DNA from 4 places in the Methylocystis sp. S23 genome. Region 1 is predicted to be linked to each of the others. Evidence: predicted binding sites of a transcription regulator. Region 1 holds the regulator's gene; each other region holds the start of a gene.

Region 1 (4,657 bases):
CGCCGCATTGCACTTCGTCCAGGACCAGAAGCAGGCCGCGCGCGTCGCAAAGCTTGCGCAGCTCGACGAGAAAGTCCTTCGGGAAGACGCGCAGCCCGCCCTCGCCCTGCACGGGCTCGAGCAGAACGCCCGCCGTCTCCTCCGTGATCGCGGCTTCGACGGCGTCGAGATCGGCGAAGGGAACCTGGTCGAAGCCCGTCATGGGCGGACCGAAGCCCTCGAGATATTTCGCGTTGCCGCCGGCGGCGATGGTGGCGAGCGTCCGCCCGTGAAAGGCGCCGTCGAAGGTGACGAGACGATAGCGCTCGGGCTGGCCGTTGGCGGCGTGATATTTGCGCGCCGTCTTGATGGCGCATTCCACCGCTTCCGCGCCGGAGTTCCCAAAGAAGACGACGTCGGCGAAAGTGGATTCGGCCAGGCGCCGGGCCAGGGCCTCGGCCGCCGGTATGCGATAGAGATTGGAGACGTGCCACGGATTTTCCGCCGCGGCCTTCAGCGTGGCGACGAGATGCGGATGGCCGTGTCCGAGCGAGAGAACGGCGACGCCGGAGGCGAAATCGAGATAGCGGTCGCCATTCTCGGCGAAGAGCCATGCGCCTTCGCCCCGCGTGAAGACGATGTCGGCCCGCGCATAGGTCGGATAGAGCGCAGAAGTCAAAATCATGCTCCAAGCCCAGTGGGCGCCGCGACGCCGCCCAAAAAACAAAGCGCCGCCCTTTGGCGGGGCGGCAATTTGAAGGCGGATTTTAAGCGCGCGGGCGCATCGGGTCAAATGTTAACAGAGGCGCGCGGCGGCGCGCCGTTCCCGCCAAGGCCTCAGTTTTGCTTGAAAATCGCCACGCGGTGAGTCGCCCGGGCAACAGTTGCGGGGGAAAGCGCGCACAAACCCTGTTGAGAACGCCCCGTTTTGCTTGCCAGCGACTCGCGCCCGTGATTCAAAAGAATGCGTTAGTTTTCTCGCCGGATCGGGCGCGTTTCTCCCGTATGGCGCTTCTCGTGTTTCGGTGCGCGTCGCATCGCCGCTGGTTCACGCCGGCGCAGCGAACGATGAAGGATTCCTTGAAAATCCACGCTCGAACCGGCCGCTTGGAGATCAAACATGTCTTGGACCGATGAACGCGTCGAGCTGTTGCGTAAACTTTGGAGCGACGGCCTCAGCGCGAGTCAGGTGGCCGCCGAACTGGGTCCCGGCATCACGCGCAACGCCGTCATCGGCAAGATCCACCGTCTCGGCCTGGCCGAGCGCGCCAAGACGGCGAGCGCGCCGCGGCCCCGCGCCGCCAAGGCGCCGCGCGCGGCGACGACCGCCGTCGCGGCCGCTCCCGCGCCGCGCGGCGGCCACGCCGTGCACGGCAATGTCGCGCTCGCCTTCGCGCCGCAGACGGTGGTCGTCGCCCGCGCCAATCCCGAGGAGGAGGTCGTCATTCCGATGTCCGAGCGGGTGACGCTGATGGAGCTGCGCGAGTCGATGTGCCGCTGGCCCATGGGCGATCCGACGACGCCCGAGTTCCGTTTCTGCGGCGGCAAATCGCCGATCGGCGGCGGTCCCTATTGCGCCCATCACGCGCGCATCGCCTATCAGCCGGCGCAAGACCGCCGCCGCGCGCGCGAGCAGCTCAAGGCGCCGCGCTACGCGTGATCCGCGCATAATGCGGCTTCGCCCCTCACCCCAACCCTCTCGCAAAGACGGGGCGAGGGGGCTTGGCTCATGATCCACGCTGCGGATGGCGGCCCTGCGATATGATCCAGACCGAGATCATGGCGCGCGCGATCAATCGCGGCCGAAGGTCTCGTCGAAGGAGTAGCCCGAACCGCGCACGGTGCGGATCGGATCCTTCTCCCGCCCCCGGATGAGCGCCTTGCGCAGGCGCCCGACATGGACGTCGACGGTGCGCTCGTCGATCTCGGCGGACATGCCCCAGACGCTGTCGAGCAGTTGCGCGCGGGTGAAGACGCGGCCGGGCTTCTCCATGAAATATTCGAGAAGGCGGAATTCCGTCGGTCCCAGATGGATCTCGCGGCCTCCCCGGCGCACGCGGCGCGTCTCACGGTCGAGGTCGATATCGCCGAGCGTGAGCTTCGAGGCGACGCGCTCCGGTCGCGCCCGGCGGAGAAGCGCCCGCACGCGCGCCATCAGCTCCGGCGTCGAGAAGGGCTTCACCACATAATCGTCGGCGCCGACCGAAAGCCCGCGCACGCGCTCGGCCTCCTCGCCGCGCGCGGTCAGCATGATGATCGGCATGTCGCGCGCGACGTCGCGCGCCCGCAGCCGGCGGCAGATTTCGAGGCCCGAGACCCCGGGCAGCATCCAGTCCAGCAGGACGAGGTCCGGCGGCGACTCCGCGATGCGCAGCTCCGCCTCGTCGCCATGGTCGACATGTTCGACCTGATAGCCCTCGGCCTCGAGATTGTAGACAAGGAGCGTCGCAAGCGGGATTTCGTCCTCGACGACGAGGATGCGCGGCGCGCGGTCGCTCTTGCCCTCGCGGATGACGGGTTGGCTCGATGCGGTCTCGTTCATTGCGTGGGTTCGCCTTCGCCGCTCCCCAAAGTGCAGGGCCTCGCCTTCGGCCGCTCCATCGGCATGGCTTCGCCGGTCACGAGATAGACGATGGTTTCGGAAATATTCGTCGTGTGATCGCCGATGCGTTCGAGATTTTTCGAGCAGAACAGGAGATGCGTGCAGAAGGAGATGTTGCGCGGATCCTCCATCATGAAGGTGAGGAGGTCGCGGAACACCGAGTCTTCCAGCGCGTCGAGATCGGCGTCGTTTTCCCATACGGCGCGGGCGCGCTCGACGTCGCGCTCGGCATAGGCGTCGAGCGCGTCCTTGAGCTGCGTCGCCGCGATTTCATGCATGGACTTCAGTCCGACGATGGCGCGCGGCAAACGCGCTTCCGTCGCGATCTTGAGCGTGCGCTTGGCGACATTCTTGGCGAGATCGCCGATGCGCTCAATGTCGCCCGAAATGCGGATCGCGGCGATGCATTCGCGCAGATCGATCGCGAGCGGCTGACGCCGCGCGATCGTCATCACGGCGTTCTCCTCGATCTCGCGCTGAAGCGCGTCGAGGCGCGTATCGCTCGCGACGACGCGCTTGGCGAGCTCGACGTCGAGGCCGGACAGGGCCTCCATCGCCTCGGCGAGCATTTTCTCCGCGACGCCGCCCATCTCGGAAATGCGACGTCCCAGCGCTTCGAGATCGCGATCGTAGGATTTGACGGTATGTTCGCTCATGGAACGTCCTTCCTCAGCCGAAGCGGCCGGTAATATAGTCCTGCGTGCGCTTCTCGCGAGGCTTGTTGAAGACCTCGTCCGTGTCGCCGAACTCGACGAGCTCGCCGAGATACATGAAGGCGGTGTAGTCGGAGACGCGCACCGCCTGCTGCATGTTATGCGTCACGATGGCGATGGTGTATTGCGCGGCGAGCTCCTCGATGAGCTCCTCGACCTTCGCCGTGGAGATCGGATCGAGCGCCGAGCAGGGTTCGTCGAACAGCATGACCTCCGGCTGCACCGCGACGCTGCGCGCGATGCACAGGCGCTGCTGCTGGCCGCCGGAAAGGCCGAGGCCGCTCGCCTGCAGCTTGTCCTTCACCTCGTCCCACAGCGCCGCGCCGCGCAGCGCCTGCTCGACGCGGGCGTCCATGTCGGCGCGCGACAGCTTTTCATAGAGGCGAATGCCGAAGGCGATGTTCTCGTAGATCGACATCGGGAAGGGCGTCGGCTTCTGGAAGATCATGCCGATGCGGGCGCGCAGCGCGTTGAGGTCGATCGCCGGATCGAGAATGTTCTCGCCGTCGAGCAGGACCTCGCCCTCGGCGCGCTGGCCGGGATAGAGATCGTACATGCGGTTCAGCACGCGCAGCAAGGTGGATTTGCCGCAGCCGGACGGACCGATGAAGGCGGTGACCTTGTTGGCGTGCAGCGGCAGCGAGATGGATTTCAGCGATCGCGTGGCGCCGTAATAGAAGTCCAGGCTCCGCACCGAGACCTTGGTTGCGGGTTCCTTCACCTGAGCGGGGGCGTTCATTTTGCGTTTCTCCGGCCGGCGCTCAGGGCGCGGGCTGTGACAGACAGGGCGAGAACGGCGATCGTGATGAGCAGCGCGCCGGTCCAAGCGAGCTGCTGCCAGTCCTTGTAGGGCGACAATGCGAACTGGAAGATGACAACCGGAAGGCTCGCCATCGGCGCGTTGAGGTCCGTGCTCCAGAACTGGTTGTTGAGCGCGGTGAACAGGAGCGGCGCCGTTTCGCCCGAGACGCGGGCGACCGCGAGAAGCACGCCGGTCACGAGACCCGCCTTCGCCGCGCGATAGGCGACGCGCGAGATGACATGCGCGCGCGGCGCGCCGAGCGCCGCCGCCGCCTCCCGCAGCGAGCCGGGCACGAGCAGCAGCATGTCCTCCGTCGTGCGCAGCACGACCGGCACGACGAGAAGCGAAAGCGCCACCGCGCCCGACACGCCCGAGAAATGCCCCATGGGATGCACCAGGATCGTGTAGACGAAGAGGCCGATCACGATCGACGGCGCGCTGAGCAGAATGTCGTTGATGAAGCGAACGACGACGGCGAGCTTGGTGTAGCGCCCATATTCGGCCATGTAGGTGCCGGCGAGCATGCCGAGCGGCGTCCCGATGGCGACGCCGATCGCCGTC
Region 2 (4,657 bases), 1.6 Mb from region 1:
GACAGGGGCGCGCCGAGCGGCCGCTGCCCGCGCTGCGGGTCGATCTCGCCGACCCCGGCAAGACCTCCGTCTATCTCGATCCGCAGGACGGAAGGCTGCTTTTACGGGTCGACAACAGCCGGCGCGCCTATCGCTGGCTCTATTCCGCCGTCCATCATTGGGATTTCGGCTGGTTTCGGGAACATCACGCCGCGCGCCGAGTCTGGATCGTGGCCTGGGCCGGACTCGGCCTCGTCCTTGCGACGAGCGCGATCGTTCTGGCCTGGCGGCGCCTGCGGCGCACCCTGCCGGAGCGCGCGCCGCAGCCCGAAAAGTCGCGGAGCCCGTCGCCCGCGCGCGCTTGAATTTCCGTGGCGCGCTTACGCCGTCGCCAATATTTCCGACGAACCTCTATCCTTAGGCGACGCGGCGAAATGAGGCGTCTCCTTCTCCCCGCTTGCGGGGAGAAGGTTGAGGTGAGGGCGAGGGATCGTCGCAAACTCTATTGATAAGCGGGAATTTGCCGGCGTTCAGAGAGATTGGCGCCTCTGCTTCGCCCCTCACTCCAACCCTCTCCCCGCATAGCGGGGCGAGGGAGCGCGCGGGCGATCGATTCAGTTATTCGCCATTATTCCCCGGACATGTGGCTAGAGATACGCTAAAGCGCACATACCAAATCAAATGACGCCAATTCCGTTTGATCTGTTCGCCGTGCGGCCGTCATTGCGAGGAGCGTGAGCTCCGAAGCAATCCAGAGCCACGATATGCTTCTGGATTGCTTCGTCTTCGGCTCGCAATGGCGCCGGGAGCGTCGTAGCAAAGCAGTCAGGCGGAAATCGAAGAGAGCCCGCATGTCCGTCGCCCACACGCTTCCCGTCCGCGTCTATTGGGAGGACACCGACGCCTCCGGGCTCGTCTATCACACTTCCTACATCCGCTTCATGGAGCGCGGACGCACGGAGCTATTGCGTTCGCTGGGGCTGGATCAGCGTCCGCTGCTCGAGGGCGCGACGGGCGCGCCGACCTTCTTCGTCGTGCGCGCCATGCAGCTCGATTTCATCCGCCCCGCAGTGATGGACGATCTGCTGAGCGTGGAAACGCGCGCGATCGAGCTGGGCGGCGCCTCGCTGACGCTCGACCAGCGCGTCCTGCGTGGGATGGAGACGCTCGTGACGGCGGCCGTAAAGGTCGTCTGCGTCGAAGCCGGCCGCGCCAAGCGCCTGCCGCCCGACGTGCGCGCGAAGTTCGAGGGCGCGCGCGGCCGATCGAACTCCGCTTCCAACGGATGACGCCGCTTTGTCATTCCCGGCGGGCCGCAGGCCTGATCGGGAATCCAGGGCCACAACGAGCAATGTCGCGGCGCTTCTGGATTCCCGGTCGCCGCTTCGCGACGCCGGGAATGACGCTCAAAAAGGAAACGCCAGATTCGCAGCGCAGGCGCGCGCCGGTAGCGCCTATTCAGCCGAGGCGATCAAGCCCAGCCGCGCCAGCTCATGCTCGCGGATGTTTCGGGTGATCGGATAATAGCCGCCCTTTTTCGCCTGGGTCTGGCCGTCCTTCGACAGCACATATTTCACGAATTCGCCGGAGAGCGTGTCGATCGGCGCCTTCGGGTCCTTGAGGATGTAGACATAGAGGCCGCGCGCCAGCGGGTATTTGCGCGTATAGGTGTTCTCGAAGAAGGCGTCGTAGCACTTCTTGCCGAAGCTCGCCGCCACAGGCACGGCGCGCACCGCATCGGTCTTGTAGCCGATGCCGGAATAGCCGATCGCCGAAGCATTATTCGCAACCGCCTTCACAACGGCTTCGGACCCCGCCTGCTGCTGAACGGCTTCCTTGAAGTCGCCGCCGCCGAGCACATTCTGCTTGAAGAATTTGTTGGTGCCCGAAAGCGCGTTGCGGCCGAACATGGCGATGGGCTTCGCCGCCCATTCGCCCGTCACGCCGACCTCGCCCCATGTATGGGCGCTCTTGCCGTCTGCGCTCTTCGGATTCTCCGCGAAAATGCGGTCGAGCTGCTCCAGGGTGAGGCACTGCACCGGGTTGTCCTTATGGACATAGATCGCGAGCGCATCCACCGCCACGAGGACCGCGGTCGGCTTGTAGCCATGTTTCGCCTCGAAGCTTGCGAGCTCGTCCGGCGTCATCTGACGCGACATCGGCCCGAGCTGCGATTCGCCCGAGAGCAGCGCGGGCGGCGCCGTGTTCGAGCCCTTGCCTTCGATCTCGATCTTCACGTCCGGATAAATGGCTTTGAAGCCCTCCGCCCACAGCTCCATCTCATGGAGCATCGTGTCCGAGCCGACGGATTTCAGATGGCCGGAAAGCGCGCGGACGGGCTTGTAGGGGGAAAGCTCGAGATCGAGCGAGAAGGCGGCGCCCGCGGAGAAAGCGGCAAAGGCGAGAGCGGTAATGAAGGTGCGGCGGTTCATGGCGGGTCTTTTGGTGGAAATGGAATTGGCCGACACAATCGGGAAATGATGTGACAGTCGAGTGACGGTCCCAAGTCCGCGCATGCGAAAAGGGCGGCGCGCCGTTCCGCCTTTTCGCCCGCCCTTAACCCTTACCGCTTGTTAACGCTTCGGCGATAATTATCGTTGTGCGGCGCACCCCGCAGCCCCAGAAAGGGCGAAATTGCGGGGAATAAGGGGCGTCGCTTTTTCCGAAGTGCGCGCCCAACTCCGCCTCAAGGACAAAACATGAATCCAGCCGACATCGCCGCGACCGCCGCCGGCGCCGCCCCCGCCGCCGACATCACCATCTGGAGCATGTTCTGGGGCGCGCATATCGTCGTGAAGATCGTGATGGTGGGCCTGCTGCTCGCCTCGGTCTGGTGCTGGGCCATCATCATCGACAAAACGCTGCTCTTCGCGCGCATCCGCCGCGCCATGGACCGCTTCGAGGAGAGCTTCTGGTCCGGCAATTCGCTGGAGGAGCTTTATGGCAAGCTTTCCGAACGCCCGACCTCCGGCATGGCGACGCTTTTCGTCGCCGCGATGAAGGAATGGAAGCGCTCCTTCCAGACGGGCGCCTCGGCGAGCTTCATGGGCTTGCAGGCGCGCATCGAGAAAGTGCTCGACGTCTCCATCGCCCGCGAGGTGGAGAAGCTCGAATCGAACTTGCTGGTGCTGGCGACCGTCGCCTCCGCCGGCCCCTTCGTCGGCCTCTTCGGCACGGTCTGGGGCATCATGACCTCGTTCCGCTCCATCGCGGCGTCGAAGAACACCTCGCTCGCCGTCGTGGCGCCGGGCATTGCGGAGGCGCTGCTCGCCACCGCCATCGGCCTCTTCGCGGCCATTCCCGCGCTCATCGCCTACAACAAGATGCAGGGCGACGTGGCGAGGGCGCAGGCGCGCATGGAGAGCTTCGCGGACGAATTCTCCGCGATCCTGTCGCGCCAGATCGACCAGCACGCGGCCAATCGCGACCGGGCGGCCTGAGCCATGGGCGCCTCCGTCTCCGCTCCCGGACGCAAGGGCGGCCGCCGTCGCCGCGGCGTGCCGCGCTACGGCGCCATGGCCGAGATCAACATGACGCCCTTCATCGACGTCATGCTGGTGCTGCTCATCATCTTCATGGTGGCGGCGCCTTTGCTCGCGACCGGCGTCGCCGTCGACCTGCCGCAGACAAAGGCGGGCCAGCTCAATGTCGATCAGAAGCCGGTGTCGATCGCGATCGACGAGAAGGGCCAGATCTTCCTGATGGATCAGGCTGTCGAGGTCGCGCAGCTTCTCGACAGGCTGAAGGAAGCGGCGAAACAGGGCTTCGACGAGCGCATTTATGTGCGCGGCTCAAAGGCCGTGAATTACGGCCGCGTGGCCGAGGTGATGTCTCTCGTCACCACGGCCGGCTACAAGAAAGTGGCTCTGGTGACGGAGCAGGAGAAGAAGTGAGGCTCTGAAATGAGAGTTTCGCGCTCCGAGCCCGGCGTCGTCATCTCCTCCGCGGCCCATGCGGGCCTGCTGGTCGTGGCGCTCGTGCTGTTCTCGGACGCGCGGAAATTCGACGACGCCGAGGAAAGCATTCCCGTCGAGGTCATCGCTGAGGAGCCGCTTACGCGGGTCTCGAAAGGGGAGAAGACCGCGCGGGAGGCGAAGCCGGCGCGTCGCGCCGACAAGGTTGCGAGGGAAACGGAAGCGAAGCCGCATCCGCCGCTCGCCGAGGCCAAAAAGGACGTCCCCATCCCGCCCCCGCCCTTGAAGCGCCTGCCCGACCCCGGCGCCGACGACAAGCCGGAGCCGATCCCGCCCAAGCGCGTCGCCGCCCTGCCCCCGGCGCCCGAGCCGCCGACGCGGCCTGTGGAGAAAAAACCCGAGCCGCCGAAGCCGGCCGAAAAGCCGGCCGAGGCGAAGCCCGCCCCCGCGCCGCCCGTGAAGCCCAAAGCCGCCGCGCCGGAAAAGGAGCAGGAGGAGCCGAAAGAGGCCGAGGCGATCAGGCCGAAGCCGCCCATGCGTCCGAAGGCTGAAAAGGAGCCGCAGAAAGAGGCGAAGGAAGCGCCCAAGCCCGAAAAGCGGCCCGAGCAAAAGCCGGAGCCTGAGAAGGCGGAGGCCAAGACGGAGCCAAAACCGGCGCCTGAAAAGCCGCGCCTGAAGGCCGACGACGTGGCGAAGCTTCTGGAGGCGAAAAAGGCCGAGGAAAAACCCGTGAAGGACAAGGCCGCGAAGACGGAGAACAGCGC
Region 3 (4,657 bases), 660 kb from region 1:
CGCAGGCCGATCCGTCTCGAGGTCGACGGCGGCGTGACCCCGGAAACGGCCCAGGCGATCGTCGAGGCCGGCGCCGATACGCTGGTCGCGGGCTCGGCGGCCTTTCGCGGCGGGCCCGCGCAATATGCCGGCAATATCGCGGCGCTGCGCGAGGCGGCGGCGCGCGCGGGGTCGATCGGCGTCTGACGCCTTCCATTTGGCGCCGCTCCTGCTCTAGGTTGAGGCCTCCCTCCCAAGCCCCGAAGCGATATGATCGCCCACGCCCCCTTCGTCATTCTCCTCGCGCTGCTCACGGCGGCTCTGGTTCTCTCGATCCTCGCCAAGCGGCTCCGCATGCCGCCCGCCGCCGCCTATGTGATTGGCGGAATGGCGCTCTCCTTCGCGCCGGCGCGGCTCCCCTTCGAGATCGACCCCGATTTCATTCTCGTGCTGTTCCTCCCGCCGCTGCTGCAATCGAGCGCCTATTTCACCGTCTGGCGCGATTTCAGGCTCAATCTCCGGCCGATCCTCATGCTCGCCGTCGGCGCGGTGATCTTCACGACCGCGGTGGTCGGCTTCGTCGTCCATTGGCTGCTGCCGGCGCTGCCGCTCGCGGCGGGCTTTTGCCTCGGCGCCATCGTCTCGCCGCCCGACGCCGTCGCGGCCAAGGCGGTGCTAGCGCGGCTTCCCGTGCCCGCGCGGCTCGTGACCATTCTCGAAGGCGAGAGTCTCGTCAACGACGCCTCCGGCCTCATGCTCTATCGCGTGGCGGCCGCCGCCGCGCTGACCGGCGTCTTCAGCTGGTCGGACGCGGCGCTGATGTTCGGCCAATTGACGGCGGGCGGCCTTGCCGTGGGCGCGGCCGCGGGGCTTCTCGTCAATCTCGCCATGAGCCGGCTGCGCGACACGCAGCTCATCATCATTGCGAGCTTCCTCGTCGCCTGGGCGAGCTATATCGGCGCCGAGGCGCTGCATGTGTCGGGCGTGCTCGCCGTCGTGACCTGCGGCCTCATCATGGGCTGGGGCCAGCACGCCATTCTCGACGCCGAAAGCCGGCTCGAGGCGCAGGCGGTGTGGCGCTCGGCCGTCTTCGTCATGGAGGCGCTGGTCTTCATCCTCATCGGCCTGGCGTTGCGCAAGGTGGTGGAGGAGCTTGGCGGCTTCGGTCCGGCCTTGTCCTCCGCCCTGCCCCAGGCGCTGATCGTGACAGGCGCGATGATCGCCGCCCGCTTCGTCTGGGTCTTCCCGGCGGCCTATCTCCCGCGCCTGCTCTTCGCCTCCATCCGGAAGCGCGACCCCTATCCGCCGCTCTCCATCCCCGTGATCATCGGCTGGGCGGGCATGCGCGGCGTGGTGAGCCTCGCCGCCGCTCTTGCTTTGCCGCTCGACTTTCCCGGCCGCGGCTTCATCGTCCTGACGACTTTCGTCGCCATCGCCGTCACCGTGCTGATCCAGGGCGCAACGCTGGGATTGCTGGTGAAATGGCTGAAGCCGGCCGCCCCGCTGGTCGATCCCACGCCGCATCTCGACGATCACGAGGCGCGCGAGAAGATCTACGCGGCCGCGCTCGCGCTGATCGCCGCCGATATTGACGACGAAGGCCAGGAGCGCCACCCCAAGCTTCTCGAAGAGTATCGCCGCCGCGTCTTCGTCTATCGCAAGAACCACGAGGAAGGGGAGGCGGTGGCGCAGATGCGCAAGGCGCATTTCGATATGGCGCTCGCCGCCGTCTCCGCGGCGCGCGGAGAACTTCTTCGCCTCCACCGCCTCGGCTGCGTCCACGACACGACGCTGCACGGCGTCGAGGCGGAGCTCGATCTCGAGGAATCGCGGCTGCGCCGACTCTCCGGGGAACGGCAGAATGCGCATTGAGGCGCGCGCCGCAGGCTGCGACGCAAAGGCGCAGCGAGCTTCTCTGTAACAAATTCGTCGTCTTGCCGTTGAGAATGCGACGGGCGAAAAGACGGACAAGGAAATGCACGGCCGCAACGGAATGGACGACGCGCAAGGCGAGCTGCTGGAATTGCGCGGCGATGTCGCGGCGCTGCGCGAGGCGGTCGCGCGGGAGGGCGAGGCGCGTCTCGCCGATTGGGGCCTTGCGCCTGACGCCGAGGCCGGCGCGCGCAACCTCGCCCATTACCTGTCGCTGCGCAGCCGCGATCTCATCGCTCTGCAGCTCCGCCTCGCCGCCTTCGGCCTCTCCTCGCTCGGACGCAGCGAAGCCGACGTTTTGCCCGCGCTCGACGCGCTGCTCGCGACGCTGCGCAGACTTTGCGGAGAAAAAGCGGATTATCCCGCGCGAAGCGGCGGCGATCCGCTGCAACGGGCCTGCGACAGGATTTTCGGCGCGAAGGCCGGGCGCCGCACGCGCATCATCGCGACGCTGCCGAGCGAAGCCGCGGACGATCCGAGCCTTGTCGCCGCGCTGATCGCCGCCGGAATGGATTGCGCGCGCATCAATTGCGCCCATGACGACGCCGACGCCTGGACGCGCATGGCGGGCCATGTCCGCGCCGCGGCGGAACGCGCCGGCCGTCCCTGCCGGGTGCTGATGGACATTGCGGGGCCCAAGCTGCGCGTCGAGGAAGTTTGCGGGCCGAAGAAACGCCGCCTCTGGACCGGCGACCGCCTCCGGCTGACGACGAGGCTCGACCCGCGCGGCGAGGACGTGGCCGCGTCCCTGAATTTTCCTCAAATCGTCTCGCAGCTTCAGATCGGCGCGGAGATCTCCTTCGACGACGGCAAGGCGACGGGGCGCGTCGTCGCCTGCGACAATGAGGGCGTCGAGGTCGAGATCGTCGCCGCACGGGCGAAAGGCTTGCGCCTCAAGCCGGGCAAGGGCGTCAATCTGCCTACGGCGGAACTCGATCTCTCGCCGCTTACCGAAAAGGACCTCGCCGATCTCGACGCCGTCGTCGACTTGGCGGACCTCGTCGGTTTCTCTTTCGTGCAACGCGCCGAAGACGTCGCGCGTCTCGAGGCGGAGCTTGCGGCGCGGCGCGGGGACCGGCCGCCGCAGGGGATCGTGTTGAAGATCGAGACGCCGCTGGCGGTGCGTAACCTGCCGCGCCTGATGACGCGCGCGGCGACGCGCCATCCGACGGCCGTCATGATCGCGCGCGGCGATCTCGCCGTCGAAGTCGGCTTCGCCCGCCTCTCCGAAATGCAGGAGGAAATGCTGTGGCTCTGCGAGGCGGCGTATGCGCCTGTGATCTGGGCCACGCAAGTCCTGGATCAATTCGTCCATGAGGGAGTGGCGAGCCGCGCCGAGACGACCGACGCGGCCATGGCCCAGCGCGCCGACGCCGTCATGCTGAACAAGGGCGCCTATCTGCCGCAGGGCGTGCGCTTCCTGCGGGACGTGCTGGACCGCATGGACCGCCACCAATCCAAGAAATTCGCCCGCCTCGCCCGATTGAAGGCCTGGTCCTGAGCCTTTCGGCGCCACAGCCGGGTTGCGGAGCCGCCCACGCGGCATTATGGAGAGCGGGCGCTTTGGGGCGTCGCCAAGTGGTAAGGCAGCGGATTTTGATTCCGCCATGCGGAGGTTCGAATCCTCCCGCCCCAGCCAGGCAATCGCCAATTCCCGAGACTTTCCCGAAAGCGGCCGAAAGGCCCGCATTCTGCGGGCTCTTGCCGCGGAGATTCGAGACCGCCGAAGGCGGGTCCATGTGGGGGTGGTTCTGGCCTCCGGTCTCCAATCCGAATTTCCGAATTTCCGGAATAGCTTCCTCCGCCGAGCCAGAGACAGGTTCGTCTTTCTCCCAGACGGGTTCCCCGAATACACCCAGGTGAGGCCGGGCGGCCTAACGATCCAGTTGCGTAAGAGCCGTGGATTGCGTAGCCCCCTGTAGCGCGCTGCGATCTTTGGCCATTTTCGCTGCGATCTTTGGCCACATTTTTCCAACGCGCGCCTTTTCCAGCGTCAGTCGGCGGGGCTTTTCGGCGGGTTTCTGACGCCGCGCCGCCCATAGGCGGCGCGCTGTGCGACTGGCTCGACGCTACTTCGTGAGAGGCCAAAGGACCGCGCGGATGGCGATCGGGAGTTTCGGCGTCACCTCGTCGAGGTTCTGCTCGCTTAGCCGGATCAGGTCGACCGTCAGCTCCGAGGCGGCCGCCTTGTCCTGCTCGTCATCGAATTGACGGATCGCGGCGCCCTTCTTGTCGCGCGTCGCCGCATCGTCCTTGTCGGCGATCCGGCAATCGTCCTGCGACGGGCAAATGCGGCGCAGCGCGGCCGACAGCTCCGTCTCGACGGGTTTCAGCGCCGCTTCGACGCGGACGACGTCCTTGGCCGCCGCGCTGTCGAGCGCGGCCGAGGCGAAATGATATTGCTCGCGGATGACACGATCTCGTTCACCCTCGCGAATCCTCGTCTCCAATCCGCTCATCAGCGCTTGGAGGCCCACCTTGATTTCGCGCAGCTCTTTGACCGTGAGCTTCATCGGCTCCGCGTGAGCGGGCTGAGCGGCGAAAGCGAACAGGGCGACGATCAGACAGACCAAATGCTTCATCGGATTTCCCCTTCGGTTTGGAATTACTGCGCGGCGGCTCTGTCGCCGATGCACGCGCCCGCGGGCACAACCCACATCTTGGTGCGGTCGAGTCCCTCAAACTCGAACGGTCCACAGATCAGGCCGCCCTCTCGGAGGCGGAATTTGCCGGGCTGAATGGTCTC
Region 4 (4,657 bases), 410 kb from region 1:
CGCCTTGCGGCGCTGTCAGGGCTGGACCGTCTGCCCCTTATCGACCGTTTCGCGCTTTTCGCCTGAAGCCTTGAGGGCCGCGCGCCCGACGCCGCCGAGCGAGGCCGCGCCGCGCGCATAGGCGATATTGTCCAGGAACTGGCGGGCGCAATTTTCCCATGTGAAGGTCAGCGCATGAGCCCGCGCCGCCTCGCGCGGAATGTCGAGCGCCGAGAGCGCCGCCGCGCGCAGGTCGTCGTCCAGCGCGCCGGCGCCGCTCCCGCCGACGACGTCGAGCGGGCCCATCACCGGGAAGGCGGCGACGGGAAGGCCGCAGGCCATGGCCTCGAGCAGCACGATGCCGAAAGTGTCGGTGCGGCTCGGAAAGACGAACACGTCCGAGGAGGCGTAGAGCGCCGCAAGCTCGACGGGGGTCTTCACGCCGACAAATCTCGCATGGGGGTAGCGCGCCTCGAGCGAGGGGCGCGCCGGCCCGTCGCCCGCCACGAGCTTCGACCCGGGTAAATCGAGGGCGAGGAACGCTTCGAGATTTTTTTCGACGGCGAGACGGCCGGCATAGAGGAAGATCGGGCGCGGGAGATCGAGGGGGATTTTCGCGCCGGGATGGAAAATCCCGTGATCGACGCCGCGCGACCAGCGCAGCAGGCGCCGAAAGCCGCGCGCGTCGAGCTCGCGCGCGAGGCTCGGGGTCGAGACCATGGCGCCGGCGCCGGCATTGTGGAAGCGGCGCAGCGCGGCATAGGCGACGCCCACCGGCAGACCGGTCCGCGCGTGGATATATTCGGGAAATCGCGTATGGAAGCTCGTCGTGAAGACGCGCTTGTTGCGCAGGCAGACGGCGCGGGCCGCGAGGCCGATCGGCCCTTCGGTCGCGATGTGGATATGGTCGTATCCCTGGTCCATTCTTCGGCGCGCGGCGCGCGGCGTCGCGAGCGCGAGGGAAATCTCCCGATAGGTCGGCATCGGGAAGGAATGGAAGTCGCGCGGCGTCAGGAAGTCGATCTCGGCGCCGAGCGGCGCCGCCGCGCGCGCGACGGATTCGAGCGAACGCACGACGCCGTTGACCTGGGGCCGCCAGGCGTCCGTCGCAACCAGAATCCGCATTACGCGGCCGCCGCGCTCGGCGCGGGCAGCGCCTTGATCCGCGTCTGCGGATTCGCGTCGCGCTCCGTCGCGGTGGTCAGCCAATGGAGGATTTCGAAAGTTCCGTCCGCATGTTCGGCGATCGCCGTGCAGCTTTCGACGAAATCGCCGGTATTGACGTAGAGCACGCCGTCAATGGTCTTGATGGTAGCGTGGTGGATATGGCCGCAGACCACGCCGTCGACGCCGCGGCGCGCGGCTTCCGCGGCGAGCGTCTGCTCGAAATCGCCGATGAAATTGACGGCTTCCTTCACCTTCAGCTTCGCCCAGGCGGAGAAGGACCAGTAGCCGACGCCGAACAGGCGGCGGAAACGGTTGAGAACGGTATTGGTCGCGATGGCGACGTCATAGGCCCAGTCGCCGAGAAAGGCGAGCCAGCGGGCGTTGCGCACGACGATGTCGAATTGATCGCCATGGATGACGAGCATCTTCTTGCCGCCGGCCGTCTCGTGCACCGCATGGTCCACCACCTCGACGCCGCCGAAGGTGAGGCCCGTATAGTCTCGCGCGAATTCGTCGTGATTGCCCGGAACATAGATCACGCGCGTTCCCTTGCGGGCCTTGCGCAGCATCTTCTGCACGACGTCATTATGCGCCTGCGGCCAGTGCCAGCCCTTGCGCAGCTTCCAGCCGTCGACAATGTCGCCGACGAGATAGATCGTGTCGGCGTCGTTGTGCTTGAAAAAATCGAGAAGCAGATGGGCCTGCGCGGCCTTGGCGCCGAGATGCAGGTCGGAAAGGAAGAGCGTGCGGTAGCGTCTGGGCTCGGGCTCGGCGGGCGGATGCGCGCGGAAATTCGTCAGATTCTGTTCGGCCATGAGCGCTTTGCCTCTCGCCGTCGACATCGTACGACGCCTTTCACCAGATTCAGGTCACAGCGAGATGACAGCCGCGCGGCGCGCATTTGACGAGCGGCCGCGTCGTTCGATATTTCGAACAGAATCGGATAATGTGCCGTCCGATTTCGGGAGGTTCGCAGGTTCGATGGGCGTCGAAGGCAAGGAAAAGCACAAGATTCTGGAGGCGGGAGCGCTCGCGCTCTCGGGCCAGCTCGGCGCGACCATCCAGCGCCTGCGCAAGGCCTATAATCTCTCCCTTTCGGAACTCTCCCAGCAATCGGGCGTCGCCAAGTCGATCATCAGCCAGATCGAGCGCAACGAGACCAATCCGACGCTCGCCACCATCTGGCGTCTCGCCCAGGCGCTCGACGTCTCGATCGAGCGGGTGCTGCAGACGACCGAGGACGAGCCTTTTCTCGAGAAGACGAGCAGGGCGGATACGCCGATCCTGCTGTCCGACGACGGCAAATGCCGGCTCGCCATCATCGGCTGGATCAAGACGGTGGAGTGGCTACAAGTCTACGATCTCGCCGCCGATCCCGGCGGCGCGCTCGAATCGGACCCCCATCAGCGCGGCTCGGTGGAGAGCCTCTCCGTCCGGGAAGGCGAGCTCGAGGTCGAGGTCGCGGGCGTGAAGGAGACGGCGAAGGCCGGCGAGACGCTGCGCTATCGCTGCGACCGGCCGCATGTGATCCGCAATCTCGGCAAGACGACGGCGCAGGCGACCATGGTCTGCATCCTCAAAGCCGCGGTCATGGAATAGCGGCCTTGCGGCCCGGGAGGGGCGGAAGCCGCCGCGCTGTCGGCGACCGGCGCTTTTTTCCTCCGGCTCGGCGGCCGTTCGCGACGGCCCGCTCAGAAAAGAAGGCGGGCGGCTCGCGCCGTCCGCCCGGAACTCGAAAGCGATATCGCCACCCGAGGCTTAGGAGATATCGCCCACATGCTTCTGGCTGTAGAGCTGGACGCCGAGCTGCTTGATCAGCTCCTGCTGCGTCTCCAGAAAGTCGATATGGCCTTCCTCGCTCTTGATGATGCGCTCGAAGAGCTCCATCGACACGCGGTCATTGATGGAGTCGCAATAGACGGCGGCCTCGATATACATGGCGCGGGCGTCGACCTCCGTCGAAAGATCGGCCGCGATGATCTCCTCGACCGTCTGGCCGATGCGCAACGGATCAAGCACCTGCATATTGGGGAAGCCTTCGAGGAACAGGATGCGCGCCGTGAAATCGTCCGCGTGACGCATCTCCTCGATGGATTCCTTGCGCCACTTCTCGGCGAGCTCCTTGAAGCCCCAATTGTCGAAGATGCGATAATGCAGCCAATATTGGTTGACTGCCGTCAGCTCTGCGCGCAGCCCGCGATTGAGATATTCGATAACCTTCGCGTCGCCGCGCATGTGCAATCCCTTTCCATAGTCATGATCACGCCGCCAGTCCGTCGGCGCGGCAGCTATCACAATCGCCGTTTCCGCCGCATTCGTCCAGCCTCGCGGCGGAGTGCTGGTCGACAATCGCGACGATGCTGCGCACGCAGCGCCCGCATTTGGCCTCGCAGCCCATGTTGCGGAAGACCGAGGCGACCGAGGCGCGGTCGGGGCGAGACCCCAGGGTTTCACGCACATCGCGATCGGACAGGACGTTGCAGGAACAGACGATCATTGCTTCGCCTAGTTTGGAAAGATTGCAAACTACCTTTTACATCAGTAGGTTACAACGTTTCCTCGGTTTTGCAACCCGGCCTTTGTCGGTTTTCCGACATCAACCCGGCTGTCCTGTCGATCACCGCAATCGGCGTGCCGACGAACCTGATTTTGGAAATCTTCCACGCTCGGCAATGGCCTAAAGACAAAAAGGCTGCGGCGCCAAAGCGCTGCAGCCCCAGACGGCCTGCCGGCGAAAGCCGCCGCCGCGCGACGGCCCTTGATCGCGTCCTACCAGCGCGGCCCCCCGCCGCCCCAGCCCTGGCCGCCCCAGGGGCGATATCCCCAGCCGCCGCCCCAGGGACGCGGGCGCCATCCATAGCCGTCGCCCCAGGGACGCGGGCGCGGCCGCCATCCATAGCCATACCCATATCCGCCGCCGCCCCAGCCGCAGCCATAGGGGCCGCACCAGATTTTCTCGATCCCCGGCGCGTTCCCGGCCGCGGCGCCCGGATCGATCCCGGGAAGCGCCTGCGCGGGGGCGAGAGCGGCCGCCGAGGCGCCGGCGGCGGCCAAGGCGGCGAGCAAGTTTTTGACGATACCGGATTTCATGGCGCATTCTCCTGCGGAAATTCGACAGGCGAAGCGTGCCGCGCGCGGCTTGAACCGTCGCTGAAGCCTTCATTCATAAACGATAAAGGAAACGAGCCTTTCCATGCCGCAACTCATCGGCGCCGTCGACCAGGGCACGACCAGCACGCGCTTCGTCGTCCTCGACGAGGAGGGCGAGATCCGCGCTTTCGACCAGCGCGAGCATGCGCAGATCTATCCGCGTCCGGGCTGGGTCGAGCACGACGCGGCGGCAATCCTCGCCAATACGAAAGCCGCGATCTCGGGCGCGCTGGAGAAAGCGCGTCTCTCGCCCGCCGACCTCGCCGGCGTCGGCGTCACGAATCAGCGCGAAACGACCGTCTTGTGGGACCGCGCCACCGGCGCGCCCCTATACAACGCGCTCGTATGGATGGACACGCGC

Evidence for each region. Region 1 encodes PhoB, which activates phosphate uptake and scavenging genes when phosphate is short. Its sites were predicted from a motif close to TGTCATNNANCTGTCAT; they were not measured.
Region 2: ACV7JP_RS15360 (PstS family phosphate ABC transporter substrate-binding protein) is a predicted target of PhoB. The motif match lies at 2,462-2,478, and genes of this name have one in related genera.
Region 3: ACV7JP_RS04675 (pyruvate kinase) is a predicted target of PhoB. The motif match lies at 1,896-1,912, and genes of this name have one in related genera.
Region 4: ACV7JP_RS05945 (UDP-2,3-diacylglucosamine diphosphatase) is a predicted target of PhoB. The motif match lies at 2,015-2,031, and genes of this name have one in related genera.

What each region holds. Positions count from the first base shown of each region.
Region 1 is NZ_CM134185.1:1,580,843-1,585,499, forward strand. It holds gene ACV7JP_RS07810 (acetylornithine transaminase) at 1-664, opposite strand, end outside; gene ACV7JP_RS07815 (GcrA family cell cycle regulator) at 1,100-1,639, shown strand; gene phoB (phosphate regulon transcriptional regulator PhoB) at 1,772-2,521, opposite strand; gene phoU (phosphate signaling complex protein PhoU) at 2,518-3,237, opposite strand; gene pstB (phosphate ABC transporter ATP-binding protein PstB) at 3,251-4,033, opposite strand; gene pstA (phosphate ABC transporter permease PstA) at 4,030-4,657, opposite strand, start outside.
Region 2 is NZ_CM134185.1:3,135,407-3,140,063, reverse strand. It holds gene ACV7JP_RS15370 (PepSY domain-containing protein) at 1-344, shown strand, start outside; gene ybgC (tol-pal system-associated acyl-CoA thioesterase) at 831-1,268, shown strand; gene ACV7JP_RS15360 (PstS family phosphate ABC transporter substrate-binding protein) at 1,434-2,411, opposite strand; gene tolQ (protein TolQ) at 2,679-3,419, shown strand; gene ACV7JP_RS15350 (ExbD/TolR family protein) at 3,423-3,872, shown strand; gene ACV7JP_RS15345 (cell envelope biogenesis protein TolA) at 3,882-4,657, shown strand, end outside.
Region 3 is NZ_CM134185.1:922,567-927,223, forward strand. It holds gene rpe (ribulose-phosphate 3-epimerase) at 1-186, shown strand, start outside; gene ACV7JP_RS04670 (Na+/H+ antiporter) at 250-1,851, shown strand; gene ACV7JP_RS04675 (pyruvate kinase) at 1,955-3,412, shown strand; tRNA gene ACV7JP_RS04680 (tRNA-Gln) at 3,476-3,550, shown strand; gene ACV7JP_RS04685 (hypothetical protein) at 3,981-4,493, opposite strand; gene ACV7JP_RS04690 (hypothetical protein) at 4,517-4,657, opposite strand, start outside.
Region 4 is NZ_CM134185.1:1,169,079-1,173,735, reverse strand. It holds gene ACV7JP_RS05950 (glycosyltransferase family 4 protein) at 16-1,104, opposite strand; gene ACV7JP_RS05945 (UDP-2,3-diacylglucosamine diphosphatase) at 1,104-1,961, opposite strand; gene ACV7JP_RS05940 (helix-turn-helix domain-containing protein) at 2,128-2,745, shown strand; gene bfr (bacterioferritin) at 2,905-3,381, opposite strand; gene ACV7JP_RS05930 ((2Fe-2S)-binding protein) at 3,407-3,643, opposite strand; gene ACV7JP_RS05925 (hypothetical protein) at 3,916-4,236, opposite strand; gene glpK (glycerol kinase GlpK) at 4,340-4,657, shown strand, end outside.